2 linked regions of the Rhodospirillum rubrum ATCC 11170 genome follow. The main gene of each other region encodes a partner of the protein of the gene in region 2 in a complex. Links are inferred from orthologs where the notes say so. Each region holds a gene or a part of one and is shown on either strand. Other genes may lie near its edges.

Region 1 (3,173 bases), 470 kb from region 2 along the record:
GGGCGGTTTCGGCCACCGGGGAATTATCCAAAGGCGTGCGTTGGTGGTCCTTCAGGGTGGACAGCGTGGTACGCAATTCCTCGCCCAGGACCTGCTGGGTCAGCGCCAGATCATAGCGCGCCTGCAGGTTCATCCAATAAAGCGCTGTGGTGTCGAAAAACCGGGCCAGCCGCAAGGCCGTATCGGCGGTGATCGAGCGCTGCCCCGATAAAATGGCGCTGATGCGATTGGGCGGCACCGCCAGGGCCCGGGCAAGCTGATTGATGCCAAGGCGGTTGGGCTCCATGAACCGCCGCGCCAGGGTTTCCCCCGGATGATGTGGTTTGTCGTCCGGCGCGGACATCGGCTCCTCCGGTTCCTAAGGTAGGGGTAGAATAGCCGAGCCGGCCTTTCGCGCAAGCTCGCTTGCGGTCTTCCCGGCGCAATCGGTGGCGCGACGGGCCGTGGGGCTTTCGTTGGGCGCCCCGCCTGCCTATTGTGGGGGAAACCCCGCTCCCCCTGTTTTCATGATTACGGTGCCATGGACGATCCCTTCGAGCTTGACGAGCCGTCGCCTCCCGCCCCCCGTTTCCAGGGAGCCGAGCCGCCGTGGCTTGCCGGCCTTAATCCCGAGCAGCGCGCTGCCGTCACCACCACCGATGGCCCGGTGCTGGTGCTGTCGGGGGCGGGGACCGGCAAGACCCGGGTGCTGACGGCCCGCCTCGCCCAGATCCTGGCCACCCGGCCGGTGCGGCCCTGGCAGGTGCTGGCGGTGACCTTCACCAACCGCGCCGCCCGCGAGATGCGCGAGCGCGCCGGGGCGATGATCGGCCCCATGGCCGAACAGGTGTGGCTTGGCACTTTCCATGCCCTGGGCGTGCGCATGCTGCGCCGTCACGGCGATTTGGTCGGCTTGCGCTCGGGTTTCACCATTCTTGATGCCGACGATCAACTGCGCCTGCTCAAGCAGATCCTGGAAGCCGAGGGGATCGATACCAAGAAATGGACGCCCCAGGCGGGGATGGGGCTGATCCAGCGCTGGAAGGACAAGGGGCTGCTGCCCGAGGCGGTTCCCGCCGGCGACGGCGGGCGGGAGTATGCGGGCGGACGGGCGGTTGATCTGTACAAGCAGTATCAACAACGGCTGGCGGTGGTGAACGCCGCCGATTTCGGCGATCTGCTGCTGCACTGCCTGACCATCTTCACCAAGCATCCCGATGTTCTGGCCGATTATTCCAAGATGTTTCACTACATCCTGGTCGATGAGTATCAAGATACCAACGTCGCCCAATACCTGTGGCTGCGCCTGCTGGCGCGCGGCCATGGCAATATCTGCTGCGTTGGCGATGACGATCAGTCGATCTATTCCTGGCGCGGCGCCGAGGTTGGCAACATCTTGCGCTTCGAGGCCGATTTCCCCGGGGCGACGGTGGTGCGCCTGGAACGCAATTATCGCTCGACGCCGACCATTCTGGCCGCCGCCAGCGGCCTGATCCGCCATAACAAGGGGCGGCTGGGCAAGGATCTGCGGGCGGGGGAGGGCGACGAGGCCGGCGACGCGGTGATCGTGCGCGGGCTGTGGGATGGCGAGGAGGAGGCGCGCCGGGTCGTCGATGACATCGAGACCCGCCAACGCGCCGGCGATCGCCTGAACGGCATGGCGGTGCTGGTGCGTGCCGGCTTTCAGACCCGCGCCTTCGAAGAGCGGTTGATCCTGGCCGGCGTCCCCTATCGGGTGGTCGGCGGCGCGCGTTTCTACGAGCGCCAGGAAATCCGCGACGCCATCGCCTATCTGCGTCTGGTCGCCCAACCCGACGACAGCCTGGCCTTCGAGCGCATTATCAATCTGCCGCGCCGCGGCCTTGGCGATGCCAGTCTGCAGACGCTGATGCGGGCATCGCGGATGGCCTCGATCAGCCTGATGCGCGCCGCCCGCGAGGCGATCGAGACCGACGAGTTGCGGCCCCAGGCCCGCAAGGCCTTGCGCGCTTTCCTCGACGACATGGGGCGCTGGCGGTCCCTGGCCGATGCCATGGCGCCCGACGAACTCTGCGGGACGGTGCTTGATGAAAGCGGCTATCTGGAGATGTGGCGCAAGGATAAATCGCCCGATGCCCAAGGCCGGGTGGAAAACCTCAAGGAACTGGTTTCGGCGCTGAAGGAATTCGAAAGCCTGGGCGCCTTCCTGGAGCATGTGTCGCTGGTCATGGACAACGAGGCCCGCGCCACCGAGGACGCGGTGACCCTGATGACGCTGCATGCGGCCAAGGGCCTGGAATTCGATACGGTCTTCCTGCCCGGCTGGGAGGAGGAGATTTTCCCCCACCGCCGCGCCCTCGACGAAAACGGCGCCGAGGCCCTGGAGGAGGAGCGGCGCTTGGCCTATGTCGGGCTGACCCGGGCGCGCAAACGGGCGATCATCAGCTTCGTCGCCAACCGCCGGGTCTATAACGAATGGCGGGCCTGCCTGCCCAGCCGCTTCATCGACGAACTGCCGCCTGAGGTGGTCGAACGCGACAGCGCCAGCGGCGTTTACGGCTCGGGCGCTCAAGGCTATGCCGACGCGCCCGGCGGCTGGGGGCGGCTGGGCGGTCCGGGAAGCTGGGGCGGTGGCTGGGGCAACGCCGCGCCGGCCCGCGTGCCGGCGGCGGGCGACACCCCGTGGCAAACCCGCGACCGCAGCGGCGACGACCAGCCGAGCCTTCGCCCCGGGGACCGGGTGTTCCACGATAAATTCGGTGGGGGAACCGTTCTGGCCGCCGATCAGGGCCGGCTGGAGATCGATTTCGATAAGGCTGGCATCAAGAAGGTGATGGGGGGATTCGTCCGCAAAGCCGAGGGCACGTAAGGATCGCCCGCCCTTTTGGGGCGTTTGAGCCAAAGCCAACACCCCGCCGCCCGGCAATCAGGCGGCGGATGACCATGGCTGGACGCGCGACGGTTTTCCTGCCGGCGAGCGTAAGAGAGGGGCCCTCTGAAGAAAGGTGCCCTCTGCGGTCTTTGGGTCTTTCTTTGCGGGGACGTGACCCGCTTAGGCCGTGCGCAACCGCGGCGGTGGTCGGCGCGCTTCTTCAAACAGGCGCTCGGCCCATTCGGTCAGTCCCAGCAGTTCCCGGTCTTCCGGTGTCTGGCCGGTGGCGGTGGCGCGTTCGGCGGCATCAAGGAAATCGAGCAGGCCCGGCGGCGACGCGCTT
Region 2 (3,096 bases):
CCCTGGCGGATATTGAAGCGCAGCGGCATCCGCCAATTGGCCAGGGTCAGCATCATCCCGCAAAACAGCGTGATCACCGAAGAGCCGAGGAACGCCCGCCAGTCGCGGTTTTCAACCACCAGATCGACCAAGGCCGGCGCCAGCATCGAGAGCCCGAGGCCCGACAGCAGCAGCCCAAGGACCATCAGCACCGGGGCGAGATCGATCCCCCCCAGCATCAGGCCCCGGCTGGTGCCGAGTTGGCTTCCCCTCAGGCTCATTCCGTTTCCTTCCCAGGCTTGCGACCGCGCGAAAAAACCGCCCCCCGCGCCGCGCGGCGCCGGAGGTCGTAGGGGGCGAACCCCCGTCGATCACCTCGATCGACGCCGCCCGCCCCCTTCAGCGTGGCGATCATAAGGCAGGCCCGGGACGATTTGGCAAGCCGGGCGCTGTGGCGGTCCTTTTGAAATGGGTCGAAAAAGGGAGCGATGACGGACGGCGCGCCCCCCTGGTCAAGCCCGGGCGGGCGGCTTATCTTAAGGGCCATGACCATGCTTCTCCCCCTGTTCGAGCGCCCGCCCGCTGGCCCCCGCGCCGAGTTTCGTCTGGCCAGCGACTATCAGCCCGCCGGCGATCAGCCCCAGGCCATCGCCGAGCTGTTGCGGGGTCTGGCCGCCCAAGACCGCGATCAGGTGCTGCTGGGCGTCACCGGCTCGGGCAAGACCTTCACCATGGCCCAGGTCATCGCCGAGATGGGCCGGCCGACCCTGATCCTCGCCCCCAACAAAACCCTGGCCGCCCAGCTTTACGGCGAGTTCAAGAATTTCTTTCCCGACAACGCCGTCGAGTATTTCGTCAGCTATTACGACTATTACCAGCCCGAAGCCTATGTTCCGCGCACCGATACCTATATCGAAAAAGACTCCAGCATCAACGAGCAGATTGACCGGATGCGCCACGCCGCCACCCGCGCCCTGCTTGAACGCCGCGATGTCATCATCGTCGCCTCGGTCTCGTGCATCTATGGTATCGGCTCGGTCGAGTCCTATTCCCGGATGATCATCCCCATCAAGGTGGGAACGACGCTGCCGCGCGCCGATCTGCTCAAGGCGCTGGTCGAGCTGCAGTTCACCCGCAATGACATCGCCTTCACCCGGGGTATGTTCCGGGTGCGCGGGGATTCGGTGGAGATCTTCCCCGCCCACTATGAGGACCGCGCCTGGCGGGTCAGCCTGTGGGGGGACGAGATCGAATCCGTGCGCGAATTCGATCCCTTGACCGGCGAGATCACCGCCAGCCTCGACGAAGTCACCGTCTATCCGGCCAGCCACCATGTCACCCCCCGCCCGGCGCTGTCCCAGGCGGTGCGCACGATCAAGGCCGAGCTCAAGGAAACGCTCGCCCGCTTTTACGACCAGGGCAAGGTGCTTGAGGCCCAGCGCCTGGAGCAGCGCACCACCTTCGATCTGGAGATGATCGAGGCGACCGGCCACTGCAAGTCCATCGAGAACTACTCACGCCATCTGACCGGACGCCGCCCCGGCGATCCGCCGCCGACCCTGTTCGAATACCTGCCCGAGGACGCCTTGCTGTTCGTCGATGAAAGCCACGTCGCCGTGCCGCAGATCGGCGGCATGTTCCGCGGCGACTTCAATCGCAAAAGCGTGCTGGCGGAATTCGGCTTCCGCCTGCCGTCCTGCGTTGATAACCGGCCGCTGAAGTTCGAGGAATGGGACGTCATGCGCCCGCCGTCGATCTTCGTTTCGGCCACCCCGGGGCGCTGGGAACTTGAACGCACCGGCGGCGTCGTCGCCGAACAGGTGATCCGCCCCACCGGTCTGGTCGATCCGGTCTGCATCATCCGCCCGGTCGAGGCCCAGGTCGACGATCTGCTGGGCGAGGTCAAGGCCTGCGCGGCGCGCGGCGAACGGGTGCTGGTCACCACCTTGACCAAGCGCATGTCCGAGGATCTGACCGAATATCTGACCGAACAGGGGGTAAGGGTGCGCTACATGCACTCCGACATCGAAACCCTGGAGCGGATCGAGATCATCCGCGACCTGCGGCTGGGCGCCTTCGATGTGCTGGTCGGCATCAACCTGCTGCGCGAGGGCCTTGATATCCCCGAATGCGCCCTGGTGGCGATCTTGGACGCCGATAAGGAAGGCTTCCTGCGCTCGCGCACCTCGCTGATCCAGACCATCGGCCGCGCCGCCCGTAACGTTGGCGGCCGGGTGATCCTTTATGCCGACAAGATGACCGATTCCCTGACCTTCGCCATCGAGGAAACCAGCCGCCGCCGCCAGCGTCAGCAAGACTACAACGCCGCCCATGGCATCACCCCGGAAACCGTGCGCTCGCGCATTTCCGATGTTCTCAGCAGCGTTTACGAAAAAGACTACGTCACCGTGACCACCGGGGTATCGGGCGACAACCAACTGGTCGGCAAATCCCTGCGCGAGCATCTCGCCGATCTCGACAAACGCATGCGCGCCGCCGCCGCCGATCTGGAATTCGAGGAGGCCGGCCGCCTGCGCGACGAGATCCGCCGCCTGGAGGCGCTGGACCTTGGCCTGCCCGGAGACGCCGGGGCGACCGGCCTTGCCGAAGCCGCCATCCCCTTGCGCGCCGCCGTCGCCAAAGGCCGGGGGGCAGCGGCCAAGGGCCGTGGTCGCAAGGGCAAAAGGTGAAAAGAAGCCGCAGCCCTTGTCCCTTCATATCCGCCCCATCGCCTTTGCCGACCCGCTGACCCTGGTCCCGGCCTTGGCCAAGGATCCGGTCTTCGCCTTTCTCGACAGCGCCGCCGCCGATCCCGGCGCGGGCGACGAGGATCGCGGCCGTTACAGCTATCTCTGCGCCGATCCCTGGCGGGTGATCACCGCCGATGACACCACGGTCCGGGTCGATAGCCGGCCGGTCGCCGGCGATCCCTTCGCCGTTCTCGCCGCCACCCTGGCCGAAATCGCCGAGGACGAGCCCGTCGCTTGCCCGGTGCCCTTCGCCACCGGCCTATGCGGTGTCCTTGGTTACGGCCTGGGTGCTTGGCTGGAACGGCTGGCCCCCGCCCCGGCCGATCGGCTGGCCCTGCCGGCGATGACCCTGGGCGTCTATGACTGC

What was found. The genes of interacting proteins can lie anywhere in the genome.
Region 1: the proteins of uvrB (region 2) and RRU_RS07970 are in contact, whole or in part, in a crystal structure (PDB 7EGT), measured with the Thermus thermophilus proteins. The link is inferred for Rhodospirillum rubrum ATCC 11170 from one-to-one orthologs. Residues at the interface, in WP_096411307.1 of Thermus thermophilus: Glu23, Leu25, Arg26, Asp27, Gly28, Glu29, Arg30, Phe31, Arg55, Glu326, Asp327, Phe328, Glu379, Ser382, Gln383, His398, Gly400, Arg401; in WP_096412145.1 of Thermus thermophilus: His654, Arg656, Phe657, Gln666, Asp668, Glu669, Lys680, Arg681, Leu682, Ser683, Lys685, Tyr686, Ala687.

What each region holds. Positions count from the first base shown.
Region 1 is NC_007643.1:1,808,559-1,811,731, forward strand. The notes cover bases 175-3,173. They hold RRU_RS07970 (ATP-dependent helicase), read left to right. Parts: upstream 175-520; coding sequence 521-2,827; downstream 2,828-3,173. Other genes in these bases: RRU_RS07965 (HigA family addiction module antitoxin), read right to left, coding at 175-343; RRU_RS07975 (hypothetical protein), read right to left, coding at 3,011-3,173. In the rest of the region: more of RRU_RS07965, read right to left, coding at 1-174. UniProt on the Escherichia coli protein: A helicase with DNA-dependent ATPase activity. Unwinds DNA duplexes with 3'-5' polarity. Translocates on single-stranded DNA with 3'-5' polarity. Initiates unwinding more efficiently from a nicked substrate than double-stranded DNA.
Region 2 is NC_007643.1:1,334,686-1,337,781, reverse strand. Bases 175-3,096 are described here. They hold uvrB (excinuclease ABC subunit UvrB), read left to right. Parts: upstream 175-524; coding sequence 525-2,669; downstream 2,670-3,096. Other genes in these bases: RRU_RS05910 (anthranilate synthase component I family protein), read left to right, coding at 2,686-3,096; RRU_RS05920 (TrkH family potassium uptake protein), read right to left, coding at 175-260. Outside these bases: more of RRU_RS05920, read right to left, coding at 1-174. UniProt on the Escherichia coli protein: The UvrABC repair system catalyzes the recognition and processing of DNA lesions. A damage recognition complex composed of 2 UvrA and 2 UvrB subunits scans DNA for abnormalities.